Regions from separate parts of the Rhizobium sp. BK112 genome, predicted to be linked through region 1. Evidence: riboswitches for the same ligand, from Rfam matches in the RefSeq annotation. Region 1 holds a riboswitch; each other region holds the start of a gene.
The links. A riboswitch is a leader RNA that binds a small molecule or an ion and turns the genes downstream of it on or off. The one in region 1 is predicted to bind cobalamin.

Region 1 (7,149 bases):
ATTTGTCGAAATAGTCGCCGGAAGCATATTTCGAATTCTCGAAGCCCTTGAAGCTCGTGCCGCGTTCGACCGCCAAGAGGTTCGAAGCGCGGATCGCGTGATAGGTGACCGTATAGAAATAGATGTTGGTGAAATCGACGCCTTCCTCCGAGCCATAGAAGATGCGTTCGCGGGCGAGATAGCCGTGCAGGTTCATCTGGCCAAGGCCGATCGCATGGCTCTCCTCATTGCCCTTCTCGATCGAGGGAACCGAGGAAATGTGGCTCATGTCGGAAACGGCCGTCAGCGCCCGGATCGACGTCTCGATCGTCTTGCCGAAATCGGCCGAATCCATGGCCGCGGCGATGTTCAGCGAGCCGAGATTGCAGGAAATATCCTTGCCAAGATATTTGTAGGAGAGGTCGTCATTGTATTCGCTGGCCTCGCTCACCTGCAGGATCTCCGAGCAGAGATTGCTCATCGAGATGCGCCCGGCGATCGGGTTCGCCCGATTCACCGTGTCCTCGAACATGATATAGGGGTAGCCGCTCTCGAACTGGATTTCGGCAAGCACCTGGAAGAATTCGCGCGCCTTGATCTTCTTCTTTGAAATGCGGGCATCCGCCACCATCTCGCGGTACTTTTCCGTCACCGAAATATCGGTGAAAGGCGCGCCATAGACGCGTTCCACGTCATAGGGCGAGAACAGGTACATGTCTTCATTGTTCTTGGCGAGCTCGAAGGTGATGTCGGGCACGACGACGCCGAGCGACAGCGTCTTGATGCGGATCTTCTCGTCGGCATTTTCACGCTTGGTATCGAGGAAGCGCATGATGTCGGGGTGATGGGCGTTGAGATAGACCGCACCCGCGCCCTGCCGCGCCCCGAGCTGGTTGGCATAGGAAAAACTGTCTTCGAGCAGCTTCATCACCGGGATGATGCCAGACGACTGGTTCTCGATCTGCTTGATCGGCGCGCCGGCCTCGCGGATATTGGTCAGCGACAGCGCCACGCCGCCGCCGCGCTTCGACAATTGCAGCGCCGAATTGATCGACCGGCCGATCGATTCCATATTGTCCTCGACGCGCAGCAGGAAGCAGGAAACCAGCTCTCCGCGCTGCTTCTTGCCGGCATTGAGGAAGGTCGGCGTCGCCGGCTGGAAACGGCCGGAAATGATCTCGTCCACCATGTCGCGGGCAAGGCCCTCGTCGCCGCGCGCAAGCGCCAGCGCCACCATGCAGATGCGGTCCTCGTAGCGCTCGAGATAGCGCTTTCCGTCGAAGGTCTTCAGCGTATAGCTGGTGTAATATTTGAAGGCGCCGAGGAAGGTCGGGAAACGGAATTTCCTGGCATAGGCCTGGTCGAACAGGTCTCGCACGAAATTGAAGGAATACTGGTCGAGAACCTCCTGCTCGTAATAACCCTCGGTCACGAGGTAATCGAGCTTTTCCCTCAGATTGTGAAAGAACACCGTGTTCTGGTTCACATGCTGCAGGAAATACTGCTTGGCCGCCAAACGATCCTTGTCGAGCTGGATCCGCCCATCCTCGTCATAGAGGTTCAGCATGGCGTTCAGCGCGTGATAGTCGAGCGTTTCCGCCGCTTTCAAAGGGCGTTGGCCTGCGGGATGAGCAAAAGTGTTATGCGGTTTTGCGCCCGCATCCCGCGTCAGAGTTGTTCCCGTGTCCAAAATCGTTCCATCCCGTGTTTGACGTTGGCGACGTCGTCTTCCGTGCCCATGAGCTCGAACCTGTAGAGGTACGGCACCAGGCATTTCCGCGAGACCACGTCGCCGGCGAGCCCGTATGTCTCGCCGAAATTGCTGTTGCCCGCGGCAATCACGCCGCGGATGTGTCCTCGGTTTTCCGCATCGTTCAAGAAACGAATCACCTGCTTGGGAACGGCACCCTTGCCGCCGTCGCCGCTATAAGTCGGCACAACAAGCACGAAGGGTTCGTGGATATGGAACGCGTCAACGCCACCGGTCGGAATGCGCGCCGCGCGCAGTCCGAGCTTGGCGACGAACCGATGGGTATTTTCGGATCGGCTGGAATAATAGACGATCAACCCCACCGCTTGTCCTCACTCAGGAGAGCGCGCTGATCATGTCGGGGCGGAAGCCCGCCCAGTGCTGCTCGCCGGCGATGACGACAGGCGCCTGCATGTAGCCGAGGCTGCGGACCCGATCGAGCGCTTCGGCATCCTGCGAGATATCGACGATGTCATAATCGACACCCAGACGGTCGAGGGCGCGGTAGGTGGCAGTGCACTGGACGCAGGCAGGCTTGCTGTAGACGGTAATGGTCATAGTATTCCTCGTGACGACGCGATTGGGACGCAGGACATCGATCGGAAATCTCTCGATATCCGTCGAAAAGGCTCTGTATTTTGCAGCTATGCGGCTCGTTCAGCCGCCGGGCGCGACGTGCCCTTTATATTGCGCGGGTGGCAGCCTGAATTGAGATACTGACATGACTTCACCCCGAAGTGGCTCAATGCGAAGGTTTCAGGGGCGGAGGTTCGGGCCTGCGAAACGCGATGCGGAGATCCCCGCAGCCATGCAAACGCGACCTTCCGGACACCCCGCCCGTGGACGTTTTGTTCGAGGCAGGTCTCCTGGCTCACGGGTCGATGCACCCTGCCCCAGCCTTCCCGGAGCATCATGCTCCAGTGACCTGAAATCGGACAGTTGCTCACCGCTTACAGTTGCGGGGGCAGCTCCGGCATTGCCGCGCCATGATGGCGAAGCGCACCGAATTCCCGTCTTAGCCATCGATCCTTACGAATCGATGGAACCTCGAACACTAGATATAGTACGCCAATCCAAATTCGCGTCAACGGATGGTTTGTGCGTTGCGTTACGACAGGTTTGAAATCGCTACATTCCTGTGAAGAACATGGATAACCAAAGCTTAAAGACAGCAGGCTGTGGAGAAGCCCCACGAGGGGAGCCGACCTATGACCGGTCCAAAGATTTCGATTCGAGATCAGGCCCGAATCGTCGATGGGACATCCCGCCGGTGACGGGCGCCGGAGGATGAAGTCGGGGAATGCTTATATCTTTATCCGAAGCAGCCGCAGCGCGTTGATCGTCACCAGCACAGTGGCGCCGGTATCGGCGAGGATCGCCGGCCAGAGCCCGGTAATGCCCATGATCGTCGTCACCAGGAACACCGCCTTCAGCCCCAGCGCGATGCTGATGTTCTGCTGGATGTTGCCCATCGTGCGTTTGGAAAGTTCGATCATCCGCGCCACGTCGCCGACGCGTCCGTGCAGCACGGCGGCATCCGCGGTCTCCAGCGCCACATCGGTGCCGCCGCCCATGGCGATGCCGATATCGGCAGCGGCCAGCGCCGGAGCATCGTTGATGCCGTCGCCGACCTTGGCGACGATGAAGCCCTGGCGCTTCAATTCGCCGACAACACGCTGCTTGTCCTCAGGCATCATCTCCCCGAGCCAGTCGATGCCGAGCATGCCGGCCACCGCTGCCGCCGTCCGCTTGTTGTCGCCTGTCAGCATCATCGCCTTGACGCCTGCCGATTTGAGGGTAGCGAGCCCGGCCTCGGCATCCTCGCGCGGCTCGTCGCGCATGGCGATCAGGCCGGCCGCGATACCGTTGCCGAGCAGCACCGATACGCTCTTGCCCTCGTCGTTCAGCGCCGTGATGCGTGCATCCTGCTCCGCGCTGAGCGCCCCGAGCGCACGGGCAGCCGGCGGCGACAACAGGTCCAGCGTCTCGCCGCCGACCTTGCCGCTGACACCCTTGCCCGGCAGCGCTTCCAGCTCAAAGGCTGGCGGCACGGGAACGCCGTCCGCTTTGGCGCGGTTGAGGATAGCCAGGGCCAAGGGATGGCTGGATCCCTGCTCCAGCACCGCCGCGCGCGACAACACCTGCGCCTCCTTCAATCCGAAGGAAATGATGTCGGTCACCTGTGGCCTGCCCTCGGTCAGCGTGCCTGTCTTGTCGAAGGCGACCATCGTCACCTTGCCGAGCGTTTCCAGCACCGCGCCGCCCTTCATCAGCAGCCCGCGCCGCGCCCCCGCCGAAAGCGCAGCGGCGATTGCCGCCGGCGTCGAGATGACAAGCGCACAGGGGCAGCCGATCAGCAGGATGGCGAGGCCCTTGTAGATCCATTCGTCCCACGACCCGCCGAACAGCAGCGGCGGAACGATGGCAACCAATGCTGCGACCACGACCACGCCGGGCGTGTAATAGCGCGAGAAGCGGTCGATGAAGCGTTCGGTCGGCGCCTTCGATTCCTGCGCTTCCTCCACCAATTTGACGACGCGGGCGATGGTATTGTCGGCGGCCGCCGCCGTGACGCGAACCCTGAGCACCGCATCGCCATTCACCGTGCCGGCAAAAACGACGGCATCGACGCCCTTGCGCACCGGCGTGCTCTCCCCCGTCACCGGCGCCTCGTCGATCGCACTCTCGCCGGAAACAATGATGCCGTCCGCCGAAATCCGGTCCCCCGGACGCACCATGATGATGGCGCCGACAGCAAGGCTTTCCGCCGGCACTTCCCGCGTCTGGCCATTGTCTTCGAGCAGCGCATTCTTCGGCACCAGGGCCGCCAGCGACTGGATGCTTTGGCGTGCCTTGCCCGCCGCCACCCCTTCCAGCAACTCGCCGACCAGGAACAGGAACACGACGGTTGCCGCCTCCTCGCCGGCATTGATGATGACGGCGCCAACGGCAGCAATCGTCATCAGCATCTCGATCGAAAACGGTGTTCCCGAGAAGGCGGCCATGACGGCGCGCCGCGCGATCGGCACCAGCCCGATCAGCATGGCGACGATGAAGGCATAAGAACCAATCGCCGGTACGAGTTGGCCGACGGCATAGGCGGCAACGAGTGCGCCACCCGAAAAGATGGTCAGCCGGCCCTTCCGGCTCTGCCACCAGGGACCGGCCATCGGCGCTTGGTCGTGTCCGTGCAGCCCCTCGATTTCCTTCGCGCCGTGATCGTGCGGATGGTCATGACCCGCATGATCGTGGCCGTCATGGTCATGGCTCGCGTGGTCGTCGTGATCATGTCCATGGTCGTGACGATGCTGCGGGCTGGCATGCACAGGCGCAGCATTTCCGGCAAGCGGGGCGACGGAATAGCCGAGCCCTGTCACTTTCCTTTCAATCGCCTTGAGATCGCTGCTGCCGTCATGCCGGACGGTCATCGTGCCCGCCATCACCGAAACGGAAACATCGGCGACACCCGCTACGCGTCTGACCGCGGTATCGATCTTGTTTGCGCAGGCGGCGCAATCCATGCCGCCGACCCGGTATCGTGTCTCGCTCTCAGCCATGATCCGCTTCCTTGTCAAATAGAAGCATCTCTCCTACATCCTCTAGCGACTAGAGGTGCAAGAGGAAAATCATGAAAAAGATCACGATCGGCGAAGCCGCGCGCCAAAGCGGCGTCAAGGTGCCGACAGTGCGCTACTATGAAAGCATTGGCCTGCTCGCCGCCCCGAGCCGCAGCGAGGGCAACCAGCGCTCCTTCGAACCGGCCGATGTCAGCCGCCTCGCCTTCATCCGCCACGCCCGCGAACTCGGCTTTGAGATCGAGGCGATCCGCACGCTGCTCACCCTGCAAGATGATCCGCACCAGTCCTGCGCCTCGGCCGACGCCATCGCCAAGGCCCGCCTCATCGAGGTCGAGCAGCGCATCCGCAGCCTGAAGGCGCTGAAGGCCGAGCTGGAAACCATGGTGGAAGGCTGCGGCCACGGCCGCGTCGATCAATGCCGCGTCATCGAGGTTCTCGCCGACCACGGCCAGTGCACGCATCCGCACCACTGATCTCAGCCCTTGCAGGCGATCCGCGCCCGCGCCAAAACTCAATGCAGACAGAATCGGGCGAAGACCTCTATGAACCAGAAGCGGATTGCCATCATCGGCGGCGGCCCGGCGGGTCTCGCGGCTGCCGAACTGCTTTCCTGTTCCGGTCATGCGGTGACGGTCTACGACGCCATGCCGACCTTCGCCCGCAAGTTCCTGCTGGCCGGCAAATCCGGTCTCAACATCACCCATTCCGAGGATTATGCCCGTTTCGCCACGCGTTTCGGCCCCGCCTCCGTCCATCTACGCGCCGCCCTTGATGCCTTTACCCCAGATGATATCAGGGATTGGGCCGCAGGCCTCGGGGCCGAGACCTTCGTCGGCTCATCCGGCCGGGTTTTCCCGAAGGTGATGAAGGCCTCGCCTTTGCTGCGCGCCTGGCTCAGGCGGCTGGAAGCACAGGGCGTCACGCTGCGCACGCGCCATCGCTGGATCGGTTTTGCTGAAGACGGCTATGTCTTCGAAACGCCCGAAGGGCGCAGCATCATCCGTTGTGACGCAGCCCTGCTGGCGCTCGGTGGCGCAAGCTGGCCGCGCCTCGGCTCCGATGCAAGCTGGCTACCCTTGTTATCGGCAAGGGGCGTTGAGATCGAGGCTTTCAAACCCGCCAATTGCGGCTTCGTCGTCGACTGGAGCGAAAACTTCGGCGAGCGTTTCGCCGGCGAGCCGGTGAAATCGGTCACCGCAACCTCCGAGGTCGGCACCCTTCCCGGCGAATTCGTCATCACCGGAAGCGGCATCGAGGGCAGCCTGATCTATGCCCATACCGCCAGCCTCCGCGACCAACTGCTGAACCATGGCAGCGCCGTCCTGACGCTCGATCTCGCACCCGGCCGCACCATCGAAAGGCTGCGCCACGATCTTGCGCGGCAGGACCCCAAATCCAGCTTTTCAAACCGCCTGCGCAAGAGCGCCGGCCTCGACGGCGTCAAGGCCGCGCTGCTGCGCGAATTCGCGCCCGAGCGCGACCGGACAGATCCCGAACGCCTGGCCGGCCTGATCAAGGCCCTGCCGGTGCCGGTGATCGAAACCCGCCCGATCGCCGAAGCGATCTCCTCGGCCGGCGGCATCTGTTGGAGCGGCATCGACGAAGGCTACATGTTGAAGGCGCTGCCGGGCACCTTCGTCGCCGGCGAAATGCTCGACTGGGAAGCACCGACAGGCGGTTATCTTCTCACCGCCTGCCTGGCGACCGGCCGGGCGGCCGCGCGCGGCATCGAGGCCTGGCTGTTGCGGTCGATGCCGATGATCTCGAACCGGATCTAGATCAATGAAATGACGGATGATGTCGTGCAAAGATCGCTGACGCTTTTCAGCATTGTGCCCTGAT
Region 2 (7,149 bases), on a different contig from region 1:
AGAGCCGCCGCCCATCAGCGGGCCATCGGTCTCAGAGGTCATCAAGCTGTTGCGGGAGGCAATGCGGTTTTCGGCGCCTGAAGCCTAAGACAGCGCCGGTCCCGGCTGTCTTGCGACGAGCGCACGGCGCCAGGCCCGGAAGAAGGCCAGTGAGGTCATACCCCTCCTTAAGATCGAAATCCCCCGCCGTTCCTTAATCCATGACGTATTGGATATGATGCCGGCCATGCACGGCCGATTTCTGGACATGGGCGCGAACGCCGAAGACCCGGCCGATCATCTCCTCCGTCAGCACATCCTCCGGCGCGCCCGAGGCGATGACCTTGCCCTTTTGAAGTACCGCCAGGCTGTCGCAGAACATTGCCGCCAGGTTGAGATCGTGCAGCGCGACGATACAGGTGATACCGAGCTTCGAGATCAGCGAGAGAATGTCGAGTTGGTGCTGGATATCGAGATGGTTGGTCGGCTCGTCGAGCAGCAGTTCGCTCGGCGCCTGCGCCAGCGATCTCGCAATATGGACGCGCTGGCGCTCGCCGCCCGACAGTGTCTGCCAGAGCTGGCCTGCCCTCTCCCGCATGCCCGTCCGCGACAGCGCCTGGTCGACGGCAGCATCGTCTTCGGCGCCCCAGGACGACAACAGCCCGCGATGCGGGGTGCGGCCAAGCCGCACCACATCGCGCACTGTCAACTGCGTATCGGTCGTCGACTGCTGCTCGACGAAGGCGACGCGACGCGCAAGGGCTGCGCGCGACAGCGAGGAAATGTCGTCCTCGCCGAGCCTGATGACACCGCTGCGAACCTTGCGCAGCCGGCAGATCAATCTGAGAAGGCTCGACTTTCCGGAACCGTTCGGCCCGAGCAACCCGAGCACCTTGCCCCTTTTCACCGTCAGGCTGACGCCGTTGACAATGACGGTGTCGCCGGCGGCAAAGCTCACCTCGTCGACGTTGATGCTCATGCATTCCCTCGTACGCGATAGAGGATGACGGCGAAGGCCGGCGCGCCGAAGAGCGCGGTGACGACACCGATCGGCAGGATCTGCTGCGGTATGATGATGCGCGAAAGGATATCGGCGCCGACCATGTAGATGGCGCCGCCGAGCGCCGTTGCCGGCAGCAGCCGCCCATGGGCCGGCCCGACAAGGAAACGGGCGGCATGGGGTATGACGAGGCCGACGAAACCGATCGAGCCCACCATGCTGACGACGCTTGCCGTCATCGCCGCCGTCAGGGCGAACAGCACGATCTGGACGCGGCGCACGGCAATGCCGAGCGAGGCGGCGGCATCCGTGCCGAAGGCGAAGGCATCGAGCGCCCGCACATGGGCCATGCAGACGATGAAGCCGGCAAGCGCGATCGGCACCGAAAGGTAGACATCTGGCCAGCGTACGCCGCTGAGCGACCCCAGAAGCCAGAACAGGATGCCGCGCGCCTGCTCGGCATTCGCCGATGTCGTCACGATGTAGGAGGTGAGCGCGTTGAAGAGCTGCGAACCGGCGACGCCACACAGTATGATGCGTTCGCCGGTTCCCCCCGCACCCGTCGCCAGGAAGCCGACCAGCAAAAAGGCCATGACTGCGCCGATGAAGGCCCCGCTCGACAGGCCGAGAATACCGTAGCCGAAGCCGAGAATCATCACGCAGACGGCTCCCGTCGAGGCGCCGGCGGAGATGCCGAGCACATAGGGTTCGGCCAACGGATTGCGCAGCAGCGCCTGCAGGATGGCGCCGCAGAGCGAGAGCGACGCGCCGGCGCTGGCCGCGACGAGGGCGCGGCTCAGCCGATAATCCCAGACGATGCCCTGGTGGATGCGGCTGAGCTCGAAATCGGTTCCGAACAGGCGGTTCGAAACCGCCTCAGCCGTCGTCGCAAGCGGGATGGCAATCTCGCCGATGGAAACGGCGAGACTGATCATCAGTCCAAGAAGGAGAAGCGCGGCAATGGTGAGCGCGGCGAGCGCCCACCATCCCTGCCGCCTGAGCGATACTGTCTTCACTGTGCCAGGCCGAAGGACTTGATGCCCTTCGCCACTGTCTCGATGCCGTCGATCGTGCGGATCGTCGGGTTCATCGACTGCGCATCCATCATCACGAAGTGCCTGTTCCTGACGGCATCGAGTTCCCTGGTCACAGGGTCGTTCTCGAGAAAGTCAAGCTTGACCTTGGGATCGTCAGCCGCATAACGGCGGCGATCCATGGTCGCCAGCACGATCACCGCGGGGTTCGCCTGGGCGATGGTTTCCCAGCCGACCAGCGGCCATTCCTCTTCGGTTGTCACGACGTTCTTCGCGCCGATCGTCTTGAGGATATAGGCAGGTGCGCTGTTCTTGCCGGCAATGAAGGCGTCGCCGTTGACCTCCTTGCTGGAAAACCAGAAGACGACCGGCAGGCTCTTGCCCGTCGCGCCCGATATCGACGCCACGGCATCCGCCTCGCGCTTCCTCAGCTTGGAAATCAGCGCATCGCCGCGCTCCTTGACGTCGAAGATCTCCGAGAGTTCAGCGATTTCCCGGTAGATCAGGTCCATCGTGAACAGCTCCCCACGCACACCGTCGCCGCCATCGGTGTTGACCTTGGCGACGCAATCGGCCGGCGCGAGATAACTATTGATCCCGAGATCCTTGAACTGCTCCCGCTTGCCGACGGAGCCCTGCGCGCCGACATGCCATTCGAACTCGGCCGCCACGAGGTCGGGCTCCTGCCCGACGACGGATTCGAAGCTCGGATCGTTGTCGGCGAGGCGTTTTATCTTGCTGTTGGCCTCGGCATATTGCGGCAGGACAGGGCCAACCCAGACGGCGGTTCCGGCGATCTTGTCGGCAAGGCCGAGCGAGAACAGAATTTCAGTCATGCCCTGGCCGATCGAAACGATCCTGGCGGGCGCCTTCTGGAACGTCACCTGCTGGCCGCAATTGCTGACGGTCAGGGGATATTGGGTCGCGGCCAAGCTTGGTGCCGCAAGGCCGGCCAGCCCGAAGGTAAATGTCATGATGGCGAGAAATTGACGCATGAAAACCTCGATGATGGGAAAACAGGCACGGCCGCGCCGCGCGCATATACGCAACGCTGAAGTCACGCTGACGCGTAGACTAGCCGCGGGAGGCCCAATCGAGACGGATGCATGCCGATATCAGGCGAAGGTTCAGAAGGACAATCATGTCTGTTCCTTGTCCGGGCATCCCCGCCCGGTTGATTGGATCGCGATTGACGGCAGGTCTCCTGGCTTGCGGATATCCGTCTTTCATCCGCCTTCCCGCAATATCCGCAGTGGCGTGGCCTTTAGGCCAAGGGCATGATCGCTCCGCGATCAACCCCGAGATCGACAATCCGCTTACAGTTGCGGGGGCAGCCACGGTCTCGGTCCCTACTGGGTCGTCCTCACCGTGTTCCCTATTAATCCCCTTGGAGTCATCTTCAGGGAACCGTCTCCCCCAGTTACGTCGCCTGCCCGCGCGCCGTCAATGATTATTCAGAGGGCGCCGCACCACCGGCGGATAAATATATCGCGCGCATGGCTGCGCGCCGCCGTTCGGTGCGCAAACTGCCGGTGGCGGTCGGTTGACATTGCGGCGAAAAGCGCTTCCTTGCGATAAACTGCCTTGCCTATGAAGCAGTCGGGGAACATGGGTGCCGGCTGCTATTGGTGGGGATGACTTCGCCGGGGCTGCTATAGGAAGCACGCTTTGAACGATGCGGCGGTTGCCAGGGCCGCCCCGTCACAACGCATCCAGCGGAATCTTCAGATACCGCCGGCCGTTCTCCTCCGGCTCGGGCAGCCGCCCGCCGCGGATATTGACCTGCAGCGCGTGCAGCATCAGCTTCGGCTTCGGCAGCGTGCGGTCGCGCGCCTGGCGCAGCGCCACAAAGCCGGCCTCGTCGATGCCCGATATATGCGGATTGGCGCGCTTCTGGGCGGCAACCGTGCTTTCCCAGCGCGGGTGGCGGCCACCCGGCTGATAGTCGTGACCGGAAAACAGCCGGGTCTCCTCGGGCAGCGACAGGATCGCCTGGATCGTGTGCCAGAGGGCGCTGGCGCTGCCGCCCGGGAAATCCGTGCGGGCGGTGCCGGAATCCGGCGTGAACACCGTATCGTGCACGAAGGCGGCGTCGCCGATCACATAGGTGATCGAGGCGAGGGTGTGCCCGGGCGAAAACATCACGCGGGCCTTGAGCGTGCCGATCTCGAACGTCTCGCCATCGGCAAACAGCCGGTCCCATTGCGAGCCGTCGGTCGCGAGCGCCGGCCAATTGTAGATCTCCTTCCAGAGCGCCTGCACGTCGGTGACATGGGCGCCGATCGCCGTCGGCGCACCGGTCTTTCCCTTGAGGTAATACGCAGCGGAGAAATGATCGGCATGCGGATGCGTGTCGAGGATCCACTCGACCGTCAGCCCTTCGCTCTCGATATGGGCGAGGATGGCGTCGGCATTGGCCGTGCCCGTCGCCCCCGACATCTCGTCGAAATCGAGCACCGGGTCAATGATGGCGCAGCGTTTCGTCGCCGGGTCGGAAACGACATATTGCACACTGCAGGTGCGGGGCTCGAAGAAGGCCTTCACATGAGGTACCTGCCCTGCCCGCTTCTCCAGCCAGCGCCGCGCGCCGGCAAGATCGAAGCCGAGGCCTTGACCAAAGGCCTCGACATCCCCGGACTTCATCCGCCCGTCCAGCGCCTCGCCCAGCGCATAAAGCGTCAGCGCCCGTGTGCCGCTCTTGCAATGGGCGACGACCGGCCCCTTCGCCTCAGCTATCGCCGCCTGAAAGGCGCGGATATCGGCCTCGGTAATCTCGGCCCCCTTCACCGGCACGAAGCTGTAGGCGAGCCCGGCGGCGGCGGCTGAAGCCTTCTCCGCTGCATTACCGGGTTGCCCCGGCTCCTCGCCATCCGGCCGGGCATTGATGACGGCGGCAAAGCCGTCTGCCGCGAAAGCACCAAAGTCCGCGGCGCCGGGCTGCCCCGTCACCGATATCAGCTCATTGACCCTCACGGATGTCATCGAAGCCCCCGCGCTGCCCTCATCAGGCATTATCGCATGTATATCGACACAATCTCACAAGTATATTGCCGAGCGCAAGAATAGACCACTTGTCGCATCCCCGAGCTTGCCGCCGGCCCGCAAAGCCTGACGAAACCGGCGGGAGAGGCTCCTCATACTTCCGCCCGGCCCGGCTCCTCCGGTCAAAACGACAGCGTCGCAGCGCCCTCCTTGATCTCGGCATGCATGGCGCTGGCGCCGACGATGACGACACCGTCGAGCATGTCCTCCTGCGTGTAACCGCGCGAGGTCACGCAGGGCGGGCAGGCCCAGATCGTGCCGCCGCGCTGCTGGAAATTCTCGATCAGCATCGACAGCGGATCAAGCGGCGGCACATGTGTCATGCGCTGGCCACCCTTGCGCACCAGATCGATCCCGGTGCTGGTGAGGAACACCGAGACCTTCAGCCCGGCGGTGATGCCGCCATTGGCAATGGTGAAGGCGACGGAGGACAGTTCGGATTCGATGCCCTTGGTGATGAGCACGACCAGTTTGTCGCTTTGAGTTTGCATAGTATTCTCCCAGTGAATTGAAATGAACGCTCACCACGAGTGAGCGAGAACACCATAGGAGGGTGCGCGGGGCGCGTATTTGGCCGGGATGCGTGAAGCCTTGTCCGAAAATCCAGGCGTTGCGGGTGTCGTGCGCGACGACGTGTTGTCGGCGCTGCTTTCGACGATCCGCCTGTCGGGATCGCTGCAGTTCTGCTTCATGCCGACGGGCGACTGGCAGACGGATGCCGCGCCGGCCTTAGCAAACCTCTCGGCCAAGGCTTCGGGCACGATGCCTTTTCACATCGTCGTGGCCGGCAGCTGCTGGCTGAAGACGGAAGGGGAAGAGACCGATCTGGAGGCCGGAGACGTGCTGGTCTTCCCCTTCGGCACCGGACATCAGCTCGGCGCGGGAAGGGACGGCATGCTGGTGCTGCCGACGCGCGACCTGCCGCAGAAGCCCTGGCGTGAGATTCCCGTGCTGCGCTATGGCGAGGCGGCGCAAAGGGTGCGGCTGCTCTGCGGCTATCTGCAATGGGACGGCTTGAGCTTTGCGCCGCTGCACCAGGCGCTGCCGAAAATGATCCATGTCAGGACACGGGCCGTCAATGACGGCGACTGGTTGCGCGCCACCATCCGCCAGATGATCGAGGAGGTCGACAGGCCGCGCGCCGGCGGAGTTTCCATGCTGCCGCGGCTGACTGAAATCGTGTTCATCGAGATCCTGCGCCATCAGATCATGATGGCCGAACCGCGCTCGGTCGGCTGGCTGGCAGCCCTTGCCGACCCCGCGCTGTCGCGCTGTCTCTCCCTCATTCACGACGATCCCAGACACGACTGGTCGCTGGAGGACCTCGCCTCAGCCTCCGGCCTGTCGCGCAGCGCCCTCGCCGACCGCTTCCAGGCGATGCTCTCGACCTCGCCCATCCGCTATATCAGGGACTGGCGGCTCTACCTCGCAAGTGTCGCCCTCGCCACCTCAGGTCAGCCTATCGCAACAATCGCCTACGACGCCGGCTACGCCACCGAAGCCGCCTTCAATCGCGCCTTCTCTCGCGCCTTCGCCACCCCGCCGGCGACGTGGCGGGCGATGGCGCGGGCCCAGAGTGTGATCGGCTCGGACAAGGTTGGCATGAGGAAGCCGCAACACTCATGGGTGGAAAAAATCAAAGGATGCGCTAATTAGAAGCACCATCAAAATCGGGAGCGCGCCTTGGATTCCGAATCCCCTCAGCCACTCACAACTCGCTTTCCTGTCGGTGGCGGGGAAATTGGCCGACTGATCCAGACCCGCGACTGGAGCAAGACGCCGCTCGGTCCTCTCGATCTCTGGCCGCAAAGTCTGAAGACGGCCACCAACATGCTCCTGCTCTCACCCGTGCCGATCGTTCTTCTCTGGGGCGAGGACGGCGTGATGATCTATAACGACGCCTATTCCGTCTTCGCCGGCAGCCGCCATCCGGATCTTCTCGGTTCCAAGGTCCGCGAGGGCTGGAGCGAAATTGCCGACTTCAACGACAATGTCATGAAAGTTGGGCTGTCCGGTAAAACGCTCGCCTACGAAAACCAGGAACTGACGCTGTTGCGCCACGGCAGCCCGGCTCCTGCCTGGATGAACCTCGAC
Region 3 (7,149 bases), on a different contig from region 1:
TCACAGCTCCTCGTCGGCAGGCGAATGACTGATTGTCGTTGCCGGAGACCACGGCTAGAAATATCTGCCTGACTCGACTATTGGTTGATGTGGCAACCCCGGTGGTCATCGCCGTCCATTTGCCCGATTTCCGACCATAATCTGCGTCGGTCATTTGGAGGTTCGGAAATTAACAATCATATTCAGTGGCTTATAGAACATGGAATCACAGCTGAGCATATTGGCGAGCTGATAGCCGGATTGTGCGATCGGCTGATCGCGGATGGCTTTCCGATCTGGCGGGGAAGCATCTCGATGCCGTCTATTCATCCCATGTATGGCGGCGTCTCGGCCAATTTCGTGCGCGGCGGTGCGACCACTATCGAGAATGCCGAATATGGCAGTGCGGCAGTGCTGAATTTCGAGAAGACGCCGATCTATTTTCTTTTGGGCCGCGGCGAAACATCAGGTCGATGGAACATCGCCAAGGGTGAGGGTGTCAATGACTACCCGCAGCTTGCAGAATTCGCGCATGCCGGCGGCACGGATCACCTGGTCAGCCTGCTGGAATTCCCGAAGGAGGCTGCGCTGCGTGGCGTCAGTCTGTCTCTCACAAGCGATAGGCCGGGCGGATTTTCGGATGATCAACTGGCGATCGTCGCGAAGCTCTTCCCAGCGCTGGGGCTGGCTTGTTATCGCATTGCGGCATCGAAAACCGCATCGGATATCCTTGCCGTCTATACAGGCGCCAAGACAAGTGCACGCATCCTTGCAGGCGATATTCAGAGGGGAAAGGGAGGGGCGATCAATGCTGCAATCCTGCTTGCTGACCTGAGAAACTTCACGGCGCTGACCGAGATCTATCAGCCGGGCGAAATCGCCGGGTTTCTGAATGAACATTTCGAGCTGATCGGCTGGCATGTCGAGGAAAACTCGGGCGAGATCCTCAAGTTCATGGGCGATAGCGTGCTGGCGATCTTTCCGACCGATGCTGAAGACCCGCAAAAGGCCTGCATGGCCGCACTGGCTTCCGCAAGGAATATTCTAGAAGCCAACAAGGTGCTGAATGGTCAGCGGAGGAATGATGGAGGTCCTGACATCGGCGTCGATGTCGTGCTGCATCTCGGCGAGGTCTTCTACGGAAATATCGGCGCACGCGGCAGGCTTGATTTCACGGTTATCGGCAGCGCCGTCAACGAGGCTTCGCGGCTTGAAAAACTCTGCGGCGCGCTCGGACATCACCTTCTGATGTCGGAAAGCTTCGCCGTCACCTGTGCCGTCGCCAACGACTGTCTGGGATCTTTCGAATTGCGCGGGGTTTCGAAAGCGGTAAACGTGTTCAAGCTCGCCGACATGGTATCCTGAAACGACGATCCGGTCGGCGCGACGACGCTTAAATCTCGCCTGAGACCTCGCGGCGGCGGCGGTCGAGTTCCTCGCTGTAGCGGCGTAGCGTATAGCTTTCGCTGAGCTGGCCGATCACCTTGCGTTCGATCAGGTTGTTGACGACGGCGAGAGCTTCGCTTTCGCTCTTGTCGAAGATCGCCGCCGCCTGCCTGGCATTCATCTGCGGCTGCAGGAAATCGTTGCGGTAGTGGATGAAATCGGCAAGCGTCTTGCCCTCGTCCTGTGCGTCGGTCGGATTGGCGTAAATCTCCGGCACCAGCACGAGGCCCGCATATTTGTCGCTCTCCTCGACGAGGACGACGCGTTGGACCGAGCCGATCGGGAAGGCTTGCTTGAATTCTTCCAGGGAGATGCTCGCTTTTGCCGTCTTGACGTCGGCGCGCATCAGCTTGTCCACCGTCAGGTTGCGAATCCAGCCGACATCGTGGGCGCTGCGGATGCTTTCGCCGCGCAGGTGGAAACGCCATGTGGCGAAGGAATAGCCGAAGGTCGAGCGTACGACGAGGGACGAGGTGATGACGGCGGCGAGCACCAGCGCGGTGATCGGGAAATCGCCGGTGATTTCGAGCGCCAGGAACGTCATGGTCAGCGGTCCGCCGATAACGGCGACGGCAAGCGAGCTCATGCCGACCACGGCATAGATGACGGGGGTCAGCGTCGCATCGGCGAAATAGGGTCCGCAATAGGCAAAGAGCTTGCCGAGCAGGGCGCCCATGAACAACGAGGCGAAGAACAGGCCGCCCCTGAAGCCGGAGCCGATCGAGATCGCCGAGGCCAGGGATTTCAACAGGAAGAGACCGATCAGTGTCGGGATCGCCACCTCGCGGGAGAGGTTGAGATGCAGCGCGCCGTGGCCGGCCGAGAGCACCTGCGGCGAGATCATCGCCAAGAGCCCGACGATGACGCCACCGAGCGCCGGGCGGAAGGGTGGGGCGATCGAACTCTTGCGCGCCAGTTCCTCGACGAAGGAGACGCCCTGCATGATCAGGATACCGATGCCGGCGCAGAAGGCGCCGAGCAGCAGCGCCGGGATATAATCGGCCGGCACGACCGAGCCGAAGCTGCCGATATCGATGGTGAAATCACCATCGGCAAGCAGCCTTGCGACAAGGGTGGAAATGAGAGCTGAGACGACGACGGGTGTCAGCGACACGATCGTATAGGTGCCGATGATCAGCTCGAAGGCATAGAAGGCGCCGGTCAGCGGCGCGTTGAAGGCGGCGGCGATGGCGCCCGCCGCGCCGCAGCCGACGAGGATGCGCAGGTCGGAGCGGCGAAGCTGCAGCTTCAGGCCGAATTTCGAGGCAAGGCCGGCGGCAAGCTGGGTATAGCCGGCCTCCAGTCCGACCGAGGCGCCGAACCCGTTGGAGATCAGGTTCTGGACGGCAACGATGATGCTGTCGGTCAAGGATAGACGGCCGCCATGCAGCGCATTGGCTTCGATCGGGTCGACCATCGGCTTCTTGCGCCGTTTCGCCAGCACCAGGAGCAACAGGCCGAGCAGAGCGCCGCCGATGACGGGCGCGGTGAGCAGCAGCATCTTGTTCTCGATCTCGGATGAGCTCAGCCGCTCGCTATCGGCGATGCCGAAGACCAGCTGATGCAACTCACTGGAGACGTAGCTCATACCGGTGACGGCGAGACCCGAGATGATGCCGACGACGGCGCCCGCCAGTGACAGGCCGACCTCGCTGCGGCGGGTCAGCGCCCGCAGGCGGCCCGGATCGAAGAAAACACGCAGCGCCCGGAAACGGCGCCGATCCAATTTCATAAGCATGGCTAGACAACTAGGCGGGGAGAGGCCCGGTCAAGGGCGGAGATGGTCGCGCAGTCCGCTTGCGACGCAATTGCGGCGAAAAGCCGGCGCCCGGGACAAATATTTATGACGTAAGCCTCTGATAAATGACGATATTTTAGGTAGAGTAAGTCGTGTTGACAGGGTTGGGCCATCTCCTCGGAAGCTGACCGGCCGTCAAGGCCGGTTGACTTCACACCCCGGCTTGCCTAACCATCCCTCAACGGATGGTCGCCCGACCATCCTGACATAACGGATGGTTCCGGATCGGTGTTGCGCCCTTCCGGATGAAAAGGGAATGTGAAGGGGCGGACCCAAACCGGGCGCCTTCATCACAGCCGACCCCGCGACTGTAGAGCGGTCAGGGTCTTCCATCCGGCACCGAGCCCCTCCGGCCGGCGGCTTGCAATCATGCAAGCGGGCGGGATGGGCGATATGCCGGAAAAGCCACTGGAGATGCATGGTGATCAACCGGGGTCGGACGCCTCTAAATCTACGAATCGTCCACCTTTTCACCAATGCAGCCGGGAAGGCGAGGATGATCCGCCGGCACGATCAGGGCGACCGGTTTCCGGTCTGCCCCGATCGCGGCCGATAACCGCGAGCCAGGAGACCTGCCATTACGTGCCGGGCCAGAAGCCCACACCTGGGCACTACGCCCGTTGCCAGCACGGAGGTTGTCTTGGCTGAACGATTGAATTCAGCGCGGCCTGGTGCGGCGCTCGCGACGCCTCCAAGCAGCCCTGCAAGAGGAGTGCTTTCGGCCGGTTATGTCGAATACTCGGTCCCCCCAGCAGTCGAAAAAGGTGCACTCGGAACAAGCCACGGCTACGCACCCTCCCTGAGGAGCGTCTGAGCATGACCACCATCTTCATCCTCGGCGGCGCGCGCTCCGGCAAATCCCGCTTCGCCGAAGCTCTCGTCACCGCGACCGGCCTCGACCGCCACTACCTTGCCACCGGCCGGGCCTGGGACGAGGAGATGCAGGCGCGTATCACTCAGCACAAGGCCGACCGCGGTCCGTCCTGGACGACGCATGAGGAGCCGCTCGATCTCGTCGGTAAGCTTGGCGCCATCGACGGCGAGGGACGCATCGTGCTGATCGACTGCCTGACGCTCTGGGTCACCAATCTGATGATGGAGGAGCGCGACATGGCGGCGGAATTTGCAGCGCTCGCCGATTTCCTGGCCGCCGCGAAGGCGCGGCTCGTTTTCGTTTCCAACGAGGTCGGCCTCGGCATCGTGCCTGACAATCGCATGGCGCGGGATTTCCGCGATCATGCCGGCCGGCTGCACCAATCGATCGCGGCGAAGGCCGCCGAAGTTTATTTCATCGCGGCAGGCCTGCCGCTGAAAATGAAGGGTTAAGTTCATGAACCAGCAGAAAATTCCCGCAACCGTCATCACCGGCTTCCTCGGCGCCGGCAAGACCACGATGATCCGCAACCTGCTCACCAATGCCGGCGGCAAGAAGATCGCGCTCATCATCAACGAATTCGGCGATCTCGGTGTCGACGGTGACGTGCTGAAGGGCTGCGGCGCGGAGAATTGCACCGAGGACGACATCATCGAACTCACCAATGGTTGCATCTGCTGCACTGTCGCCGACGATTTCATTCCGACGATGACGAAGCTGCTCGAGCGCGAACAGCGGCCCGACCACATCGTCATCGAAACCTCGGGCCTCGCCCTGCCGCAGCCGCTGGTCGCCGCTTTCAACTGGCCCGATATCCGCACGCAAGTGACCGTCGACGGCGTCATCACGGTGGTCGATAGCGCCGCCGTTGCCGCCGGCCGGTTCGCCGACGACCATGATGCCGTCGATGCGCGCCGCGCCGAGGATGAATCGCTCGATCACGAAAGCCCGATCGAGGAGCTGTTCGAGGATCAGCTCACCTGCGCCGATCTCATCGTGCTCAACAAGACCGACCTGATCGACGCGGCAGGTCTTATCAGGGTGCGCGACGAGGTTGCCTCCCGCACGGTGCGCAAGCCCGCGATCATCGAGGCGAAGAACGGCGAAGTCTCGGCCGGCATCCTGCTCGGCCTTGGTATCGGCACCGAGGACGATGTCGCCAATCGCAAGTCGCATCATGAGCTGGAGCATGAAGACGGCGCGCCGCACGACCACGACGAGTTCGACAGCTTCGTCGTCGATCTCGGACCCGTTGCCGATCCCGCCGGCTTCGTCGAGAAACTGAAGACGATCATATCAACCCATGACGTGCTGCGCCTCAAGGGCTTCGTCGATATCGCCGGCAAGCCGATGCGCCTGCAGCTCCAGGCCGTCGGCAGCCGCATCGATCATTATTTCGACCGCGCCTGGGCTCCAGGCGAAAAGCGCACGACGCGCCTCGTCGTCATCGGCCTGCACGAGATGGATCAGGACGCGGTGAGGGCGGCAATCGAAGAGCTGGCATAAACCAATGCATCTGCTTCTGGCCCAGCAGGGAACGATCAGCGACGGCGAGGAGGCGATCGACCTCGGGCAGACGCCGGGCGAGATCCTGTTCCTGTCGGCTGCCGACAGCGAGCTTGCCGCGATCGCAGCCGCCCACCGCGACCGCGGTGGGCAGCATTCGCTGCGGCTCGCCAGCCTGATGAGCCTCAAGCATCCGATGTCGGTCGATACCTATGTCGAGCGCACGGCGCGGCATGCCAAGCTGATTGTCGTGCGGGCGCTCGGCGGCGCCAGCTATTTCCATTATGCGCTGGAAGCGCTGCATGCGGCAGCGTCCCGCGCCGGTGCGCTGATCGCAGTGCTGCCGGGTGATGCGAAGCCGGATGCCGGGCTCGTCCCTTTCTCCAATGTTGATCTCGACGATCTCAATGCGCTGTGGGCCTATCTGATCGAGGGTGGCGATGCCAATGCGCGGGCCTTCCTCGACTATGCCGGGGCGATGCTGGCAGGCATGGAGAAGCCGGCGCCGGCGGTGCCACTGATGAAGGCCGGCATCTGGTGGCCGGGGCGAGGGTTGATCGGGGTTGAGGAGTGGCGGCGGGTTGTTGCGGAGGAGTCTTGGCGCGTGGCTGCCTCTTTGTCCGGCAGGACAGAGGGGGGTACCTCAAACTCGACGGAGAAGATGGGAATCGAACCCACACCTTCCCCCGTCGTCGCTATCAGCTTCTACCGCGCCCTCGTCCAAAGCGGCGAAACCGGGCCGATCGAGGCGCTAGTCGAGGCGCTGGTCGCACTTGGCCTCCGGCCGTTGCCGGTCTTTGCCTATAGCCTCAAGGATCCCGTTTCGACAGGCATTCTCGAAAGCGTGTTTTCGGCACTGAAGCCCGATGTCGTCATCAACACGACTGGCTTTGCCGTCTCGGCACCGGGTGCGGATCGGCAGCCAACGGTGCTGGAGGCGAATGAGGCGATCGTACTGCAGGCTATCCTGTCGGCTTCTTCGAGGGAGGCGTGGGCGGCTTCCTCGCAAGGCCTGTCGGCGCGCGATCTCGGCATGAATGTGGCGCTCCCAGAGGTGGACGGCCGGGTGCTGGCGCGGGCTGTCTCCTTCAAGACGGCGGCGCGTTACGATGCGGCTGTCGAGACGAATATCGTCGCCAGCGAACCGGATGCCGGCCGGGTGCGCTATACGGCGGAGCTTGCCGCCAACTGGGCGCGGCTGCGGAGGGCTTGCGCCGGCGACCGGCGTATCGCGCTCGTCATGGCGAATTACCCGAATCGCGACGGTCGGCTCGGCAACGGCGTCGGCCTCGATACGCCGGCCGGCACCATCGAAGTGCTGAAGGCTATGCGGGCGGCGGGTTATCCGGTCGCCGACATTCCGGCCGACGGCGATGCGCTGATCCGCCATCTGATGGAAGGACCGACCAATTCCGGTCATGACGGTAAGATCATCCGAGAGACGCTTTCCCTGAGTCTCTACAACGGCTTCCTGGAATCTCTTCCCGATCAGATTCAGGATGAGGTGAGAGCCCGTTGGGGCGATCCCGAAGACGATCCATATTTT
Region 4 (7,149 bases), on a different contig from region 1:
TCGGACGGTGGTGGTCATCTCATCCAATGCGGCAGCGGTCTGTTCCAATGATGCCGCCTGTTGCTCGGTCCGCTTGGCGAGTTGATCCGCGGAGGAGGCAAGCTCGCTCGAGCCGCCTTCAACCGCCACGGAGGCGGCCTTGATCTCCGTCAGTGCGGCGGCGACGGCCTCGACCATGTTGTTGAAATCCTGCCGCAACTTATCGAATTCCGGACCGAGATCGGCCAGGTGTACGGAGAAGTCGCCTGCGGCGAGCTTTTCCAATGCATTTGCGAGAGCGGTCATGACCAGCCGCTGCGTATTGCTGGCCTCTTCCGTGAACAATGCGTTGCGCGCCCGTTCGGCATCGAGCGAAGCGCTCTGCTCGGCAGCGGCCTGCTCCCTTTCGACCTTCGCAATCGCCTCGTGGCGGAAAACTTCCAACGCACGCGCCAGGAAGCCGATCTCGTCGCCATTTTCCTTGTAGGTGACGGGAGAGGCCAGGTCGCCTTTCTGCAAGGCGCTGATCCGTTCGCTGATGATCCGGATGGGCCGGCCAACGAGGCTGCGCATGGCAAGAAGGAAGGCGATGACGGCCAATGCGGTGATCGCGGACTGCGTGAGCAGCGAAACGAGAACCTTCTGCTTGACTTCAGAAGCGATTTTTTCGACGGACCAGTTGGTGACAATATAACCGGTGACCTTGCCTGACTTATCCAGTGGAAGCGGTGCGGTGATCGTCACCACGCCGGCAGATAACCCGCCGTCATTGATGGTCGTCTTTTCCGGCTTTGCACTCAGGCCCTTCGCCAGATCGACCGCTGCGGGCAGACCGTTGATGCCGTCGCGTGTCCAGGTGTCGACGGCGACCGCCTCCGCATTGAATGCGGCAAACTGCACGAGATCGAGCGAGGGATCGTCGCGGTAGAGCGAATAAGCCTCTCGAACGGCATTCGCCTTGCCCCATTTCACGCCGCCCGCCGCCAGAGAGGCAAACTGCTCCGCATCCTTGGACCAGTTCGCCTTGGCGCCGTCGATCAGCGCTCGGGTTTCGTACATCCATGTGTAGGTAGCAAAGGCGGAAATGCCGCACAGATTGACGGCCACGATAATCGCCGCCAGCTTGGCTGTCAGAGGCATCGTTTTCAAAAATTGGAACATTCCGCGGGGGCCTAGAATTGCGGCTCAGTCGGACATGTTCCCGACCGGCGTATCAATACGGGCATCCACGCTGACGGTCACATCACGAGCGCTCATGCCCATGTCCTGATAGCGACCCAAAACGCGCAAACGCAGTGTGTATTTGATGTGTGAATAAATCATAAAGTAGAAAGGGATGCCGGAGCACACGCGTGTGATTTCGCTATCACGCCCGCTGGTGATCTGCCGCGATCAGCTGTTTTCCGCGATCGCCTCTTCGGGCTCCGTCTGCCGGTGTTTGCGGCGGCGCGTCGTCAGTTCCGCGCCGGCATCGCGCGGCAGCCGCAGGAAGGTGATGCAGGCGAGCGCCGAAATCGCCGAGACGCTGAAGAAGGCGACGTGGAAATCCGAGACCAGCAGCCGGCCGCCATGGAAGCTGCTCGAAATTTCGAGGATGCCGCCGGCGATCGCCACACCCATTGCCATGGAGATACGCTGGGCAACGGCATTGATCGCGGTTGCCTGGCTGCTGTCGGCGGCGTCGACATCGCCGAAGGCCATGGCGTTGACGCCCGAGAAAGCCATGGAGCGGAACAGGCCGCCGATCAGCAGGCAGGCCATGATCAGGAAAAGCGGGGTTTCGGCGGTGAACAGGCCGTTGATGCCGAGGAAGATCGCCGCCAGCAAGGTGGTGATTGATATGACGGTGCGGAAGCCGAAGGCATTGAAGGTGCGCGAGGCGGCGAATTTCGAGCCCATGGAGCCGAGTGCGCTGACGAAGGTGACCGAGCCCGATTGCAGCGGCGTCAGGCCGAAGCCGAGCTGCAGCATCAGCGGCATCAGGAAGGGCAGCGCGCCGAGCCCCATGCGGAAATTCGAGGCGCCGAGGATCGCCGCCCGGAACATCGGGTAGCGGAACATCTTCGGATCGAGAAGCGGATAGGGTGCGCGGCGGGCATGCAGGAGGTAGATGAGACCGGCAAGGATGCCGATCGCAACCGTGACATAACCGTAGATGACGGGCACGGCCGGCAGGCTGATCACCGAGACGCCGAAGACGAAGCCGGAGAAGCCGAGGCCGCACAGGAAGAAGCCCGGGAAATCCATCGGCCGCGGGCTGCGCGGCTCGACCGCCGGCAGGAAACGGGTGACGAGGATGATGCCGAGCACGCCGATTGGGACGTTGATCCAGAAGATCCAGTGCCAGGTGAGATAGGTGGTGAGGAAACCGCCGATCGGCGGCCCCATGATCGGGCCGATCAAGGCGGGAATGGTGAGCCAGGCCATGGCGTCGACGAGTTCGTGGCGCGGCGTTCCCCGGACCAAAAGCAAGCGGCTGACAGGCGTCATCATCGAGCCGCCGGCGCCCTGGATCAGCCGCGAGATGACAAAGGCCGTGATCGAGTTGGAGAAAGCGCAGGCGACCGAGCCGATCATGAAGACGAAGATCGCCATGCGGAAGATGTTGCGCGCACCGAACCGATCGGACATCCAGCCGCTGATCGGGATGAAGATCGCCAGTGCCACGAGATAGCTGGTAACGGCGAGCTTGAGCGCGATCGGCGAGGTGCCGATATCGGCTGCGATCGCCGGCAGGCTGGTGGCGATCACGGTCGAATCCATCTGTTCCATGAACAGGGCGACCGCAAGGATCATGGGCGTGAGGCGGGGCACGGGCAACCGGGATGCTGCGAGGGACTGTATCGTCCATACGCCTTCGGTGGTGATAAGGCCATAGAAACTATGGATGAAGGAGCTTGTCGAGCCGCTTCAAACCGACGCGGGAGGGTGCGTGGCTCAACGTGGTTCCCGACTGCGTCCTCGGGCCGGCTTGCCGTCGCCGCGCTTTCCTGAAATAGATGCGCCGTCAGGTGCCCGCCATCAACGCGGGAGAATCGGGAATCCGGTGCAAGGCCGGAACGTGCCCAACGCTGTAAGGCCGACGCTTGCCGCTTCATCTCGCCACTGGCTTCTCGCCGGGAAGGCTGCGGCAGACGGATGACGCCGAGTCAGAAGACCGGCCTGGCAAGATTGACCGATCCGCGCGGACGGCGGGCGGTTGCGTTGTTGGGGATTTGACGATGCGACCCTTTGATGAGGATGCCCTTTCGGCGGCGTCCGGTTTTTCCTTGGCCGAGCGCGAGGCCGTCTATCACGCGATCAAGACGCGGCGCGACGTTCGCAGCCAGTTCCTGCCCGATCCCTTGCCTGACGATGTCGTGGAGCGGCTGCTGACGGCCGCCCATCATGCGCCCTCCGTCGGCTTCATGCAGCCGTGGAATTTCATTCTGGTGAAAAGTGCCGCGGTCCGGGCGCGCGTCCAGGACGCCTTTGTGAAGGCCAATGAGGAGGCGGCGCTGATGTTTACCGGCGAGCGGCGGCAGGCATACCGCTCCCTCAAGCTCGAAGGCATCACCGAGGCACCGCTCGGCATAGGCGTGACCTGCGACCCCACCCGCAGCGGCAGCGTGGTGCTGGGGCGCACCCACAATCCCAGGATGGATAGCTATTCCACAGTCTGCGCCATCCAGAATCTCTGGCTTGCGGCGCGGGCGGAAGGGGTCGGCATCGGCTGGGTCAGCATTTTTCGCGAAGGCGATCTGAAAAGCATTCTCGGCATACCCGAGCATATCGAGGTGGTCGCTTGGCTCTGTGCCGGTTTCGTCGATCTGCTTTATGACGAGCCGGAACTGTCCGTCAAAGGCTGGCGGCAGCGTCTGCCGCTCCAAGAGCTCGTCTTCCATGACGGGTGGGGACGCAACGACCCGTAGCAATCACTGCTGTTGAGGCTGCGGCCCCGGCGTTGCCGGATTGGCGAGGTCTATCGAGCCTTGATCACCGGCAAGGAATTGCGGGCCGACCTGGCGGACCTTGTTCTGCACGGGATCGTAGGGGCGCTCCGGGACGGATGGTTGCGGTGGGGCTGCGGCAGCATCCTTCGCCGTGGGATTGGTGCGGATGGTGGTGATCGAACCTTGTTGCGGCGGTTCGCTTGACGGCTGCTTGCCGCGCATCTCATCGTAGTAGGCGGTGAGATTGCAGGCGCAGGAGGACTTTTCCCCCGGCGTGCGGTTCTTGTAGGCAAAGGCGTTTTTCATGGCGCTGTAGGGCGTGCCCGTTGCGACCGAGATCATGTTCGAGGCTTCGGTGCTCGTCACGTCACGATAGAACAGCTCGGTCTCGATACCCGGGCACATCTTGGCGCACGTCTGGGCGTCGCGGCCGAAATCGACCGAAGTGGCGTTCGAGCTGATCGGGAAGAAGCCGCCGTCGCAGGTGCGCACGCACATGGTGCTGACCGGCGAGAGCATTTCGGCCCGCGGCAGGCCGTAGCGCGGATCGACCTCTTCACCGCCGCCGAGCGGAATGAAGGTATCGGTGCGCATCGCCTGCTCCTCGATGCTCGGGGCGGGGTCGGCGGCGTTGCGATCGCTCGGGGCATAGAAGTTTTCGCTGTTGCAGCCATTGAGATCGAGCGCGGCGATCAGTTCACGGCGTGTCCCATCATCGCCGCTCTGGCCGGCCAGCTCGTTACGGCGGTCCTGGAGATATTGGATATTGTCGATCATGCGGGCTTCGGACTGCGAGAGTTCACCGCAATAATCGGCATTCTCGCCGCCGATCACGACCATGCTGCCCGAGGTGCAGCCATTGTTGCGCAGCTCGTTGCGAACCTTGCGCAGCTCGAGGTTCTGCTCGGCCATGGCGCTGGCATATTGGCGCGCCTCCCGGCCGTTGCTATTGCCGATCGATCGCGGCAGATCGGCGAGACGGCCGCGCAGGTCCTCGCAGACCGCGCTCGTCTGCGCGGCGGCGGGCGCTGCGAAGGCAAGGAGGAGGGCAAGAGACAGGTTTCGGCGTTTCACGGCGTCGTCCGGGGTGAGCAAAAAGTCGATCGGTCGATTGCGGCCTCGATCGCCGCGCATTGTCTCTTAAGGCGTTTCTCTTAATGAGCTTGGAGAAAATCCTAGCGCATTTTCGCGATCTTATCCAGCAGACGCGGGTAATCTTCCGTAAGGGGAGGTCGGGGCAGATTCATTGTCCATGATCCACATTGCCCTACAGTTCTCGGTCGGGGCGGGCGCTGTTGCCGCCACCATCGTCAATGGTTGACACAACGCAGAGGTACAGTTCGAATGTTCCGCTTCGGGGCGAGCAGGCAGTCGCAAATTGCGCTGGCGCAGCGAAGGCAAAAAGCGGAGAAAATGACGAGCATTTCCAACAAGCTTCACTTCCCTGCAACAACAGTCGGAATATCGGAAGGCCAACATGGCCTCCACCTCTTCGTCGACGGTTGCTACGAACCCGGTTCCGGGCATGGGGGCTGGGCTTTTGTCGCCTATCGCGATGCCGTGGAGATCGCCTCCGGCTTCGGCGGCGTCGAAGATTCCGCCAATAATTCGATGGAATTGGCCGCCGTCCTCAACGCGGCAATATGGATCAATAGCCAAACGACAGGCGAAGCTGCGACCATCTGGTCGGATTCCGTCTACGTCGTCAAAGGCTGCAACAGCCGGCGGCATATCTGGAAGAACAATGGCTGGAAGAAAAGCAGCCCGAATGGCAATGGCCGAAGCCGAACGATCGCCAATGCGGAACTCTGGAAAGCGGTTGACCTTCAGCTGTCCCAGAACGGTCTGGTGGCAATTGCCTGGTGCAAAGGCCATTTCGGCATCGCCGGCAACGAACGTGCGGATGCGCTTGCGGATAGAGGGCGCCTTTCGTTACAAGGCGCCCGATAGCTGTTTCATATCAACCGGTTGCAGATGCCCAGGACAAGCCTGAGCATGACGAAATGAGGAGCCGGCTTAGGCCGGCTGCGATGCTTCGACGACGGCGAGTGCCGCCATGTTGACGACGCCGCGGGAGGTGACCGAAGGGGCAAGGATGTGTGCGGGCAGGGCCGTGCCGAGCAGGATCGGTCCGACATGCAGGCCGTCGGTCATCGACTTGACGACACCAAGCGTGATGTTGGCGGCATCGAGGTTCGGGAAGACCAGAAGGTTCGCTTCGTCGTGCAAGGTCGTGTCCGGCATGACGCGCTTGCGCAGCGCTTCGGTGATGGCGCTTTCGCCGTGCATCTCGCCGTCGACTTCGAGATCGGGAGCGGCGTCGCGCACGAGCTGCAGAGCGCTGCGCATTTTCGTGGCGCTTTCGGATTCGCGCGAGCCGAAGTTCGAATGCGAGACGAGGGCGGCGCGCGGGGTGATGCCGAAACGGCGAATTTCCTCGGCCGCCAGCACCGTCGCCTCGGCAACCTCCTCGGCGGTCGGATTGAAGGTGACGTAGGTGTCGGTGAAGAAGGTGGCGCCGCGCTGCGAGATCATCAGGCTGAGTGCGGAGAAATCACGGACATCCTTGCGCTTGCCGATGATCAGGCGGACGTCGCGCAGATGCTTCTCGTAACGGCCTTCGAGGCCGCAGATCAGCGCATCGGCTTCACCGCGCCGCAGCGCCAGCGCGCCGATGACGGTGGTGTTGGTGCGCACGATGGTGCGGGCGGCTTCGGGAATGACGCCGCGACGGCCGACGAGCGAGAAATAGAGATCGACATATTCACGGAAGCGCGGATCGTCTTCCGGATTGATCACCTCGAAATCCTGCAGCGGGCGGATGCGCAGGCCATAGCGTTTGAGGCGCGTCTCGATGACCTGCGGGCGGCCGATCAGGATCGGTTCGGCGAGGCCTTCCTCGAGCAGCACCTGGGCGGCGCGCAGCACGCGTTCGTCCTCGCCTTCGGAGAAGATGACGCGCTTGCGCTCTGCAGCCTTGGCGGCGGTGAAGATCGGCTTCATGACGAAGCCGGAGCGGAAGACGAAGCGGTTCAGCTGGTCGAGGTAGGCGTCGAAATCCTGGATCGGGCGACGCGCCACGCCGCTCTGTTCTGCTGCCTTGGCGACCGCAGGCGCGATGCGCAGGATGAGGCGCGGATCGAAGGGCGAGGGGATGAGGTAATCCGGACCGAAGACCGGGGTCTCACCGGAATAGGCACGGGCGGCGACGTCGGACGGCTCTTCGCGGGCAAGCGCG

Region 2: it holds a riboswitch for cobalamin, as region 1 does, so the genes downstream of both, FHT75_RS03950 (ABC transporter substrate-binding protein) here and nrdH (glutaredoxin-like protein NrdH) in region 1, are expected to answer to the same signal.
Region 3: it holds a riboswitch for cobalamin, as region 1 does, so the genes downstream of both, cobU (bifunctional adenosylcobinamide kinase/adenosylcobinamide-phosphate guanylyltransferase) here and nrdH (glutaredoxin-like protein NrdH) in region 1, are expected to answer to the same signal.
Region 4: it holds a riboswitch for cobalamin, as region 1 does, so the genes downstream of both, bluB (5,6-dimethylbenzimidazole synthase) here and nrdH (glutaredoxin-like protein NrdH) in region 1, are expected to answer to the same signal.

Annotation. Positions count from the first base shown of each region.
Region 1 covers NZ_JACHYZ010000027.1:17,292-24,440, reverse strand. Annotated here, with positions in the region: gene nrdE (class 1b ribonucleoside-diphosphate reductase subunit alpha) at 1-1,669, opposite strand, end outside; gene nrdI (class Ib ribonucleoside-diphosphate reductase assembly flavoprotein NrdI) at 1,648-2,052, opposite strand; gene nrdH (glutaredoxin-like protein NrdH) at 2,066-2,287, opposite strand; cobalamin riboswitch at 2,568-2,794, opposite strand; gene FHT75_RS34900 (heavy metal translocating P-type ATPase) at 3,034-5,286, opposite strand; gene FHT75_RS34895 (MerR family transcriptional regulator) at 5,358-5,780, shown strand; gene FHT75_RS34890 (TIGR03862 family flavoprotein) at 5,850-7,085, shown strand.
Region 2 covers NZ_JACHYZ010000001.1:823,739-830,887, reverse strand. Annotated here, with positions in the region: gene FHT75_RS03965 (HIT family protein) at 1-88, shown strand, start outside; gene FHT75_RS03960 (ABC transporter ATP-binding protein) at 194-958, opposite strand; gene FHT75_RS03955 (FecCD family ABC transporter permease) at 955-1,995, opposite strand; gene FHT75_RS03950 (ABC transporter substrate-binding protein) at 1,992-3,008, opposite strand; cobalamin riboswitch at 3,190-3,440, opposite strand; gene blh (bifunctional sulfur transferase/dioxygenase Blh) at 3,715-4,995, opposite strand; gene FHT75_RS03940 (DsrE family protein) at 5,178-5,546, opposite strand; gene FHT75_RS03935 (AraC family transcriptional regulator) at 5,635-6,711, shown strand; gene FHT75_RS03930 (sensor histidine kinase) at 6,739-7,149, shown strand, end outside.
Region 3 covers NZ_JACHYZ010000009.1:41,642-48,790, forward strand. Annotated here, with positions in the region: gene FHT75_RS23125 (adenylate/guanylate cyclase domain-containing protein) at 88-1,344, shown strand; gene FHT75_RS23130 (chloride channel protein) at 1,373-3,163, opposite strand; cobalamin riboswitch at 3,422-3,818, shown strand; gene cobU (bifunctional adenosylcobinamide kinase/adenosylcobinamide-phosphate guanylyltransferase) at 4,040-4,549, shown strand; gene cobW (cobalamin biosynthesis protein CobW) at 4,554-5,603, shown strand; gene cobN (cobaltochelatase subunit CobN) at 5,608-7,149, shown strand, end outside.
Region 4 covers NZ_JACHYZ010000009.1:204,519-211,667, forward strand. Annotated here, with positions in the region: gene FHT75_RS23925 (methyl-accepting chemotaxis protein) at 1-1,140, opposite strand, end outside; gene FHT75_RS23930 (MFS transporter) at 1,372-2,775, opposite strand; cobalamin riboswitch at 2,972-3,160, shown strand; gene bluB (5,6-dimethylbenzimidazole synthase) at 3,201-3,890, shown strand; gene FHT75_RS23940 (DUF2865 domain-containing protein) at 3,894-4,985, opposite strand; gene FHT75_RS23945 (ribonuclease H) at 5,325-5,861, shown strand; gene FHT75_RS23950 (NADP-dependent malic enzyme) at 5,928-7,149, opposite strand, start outside.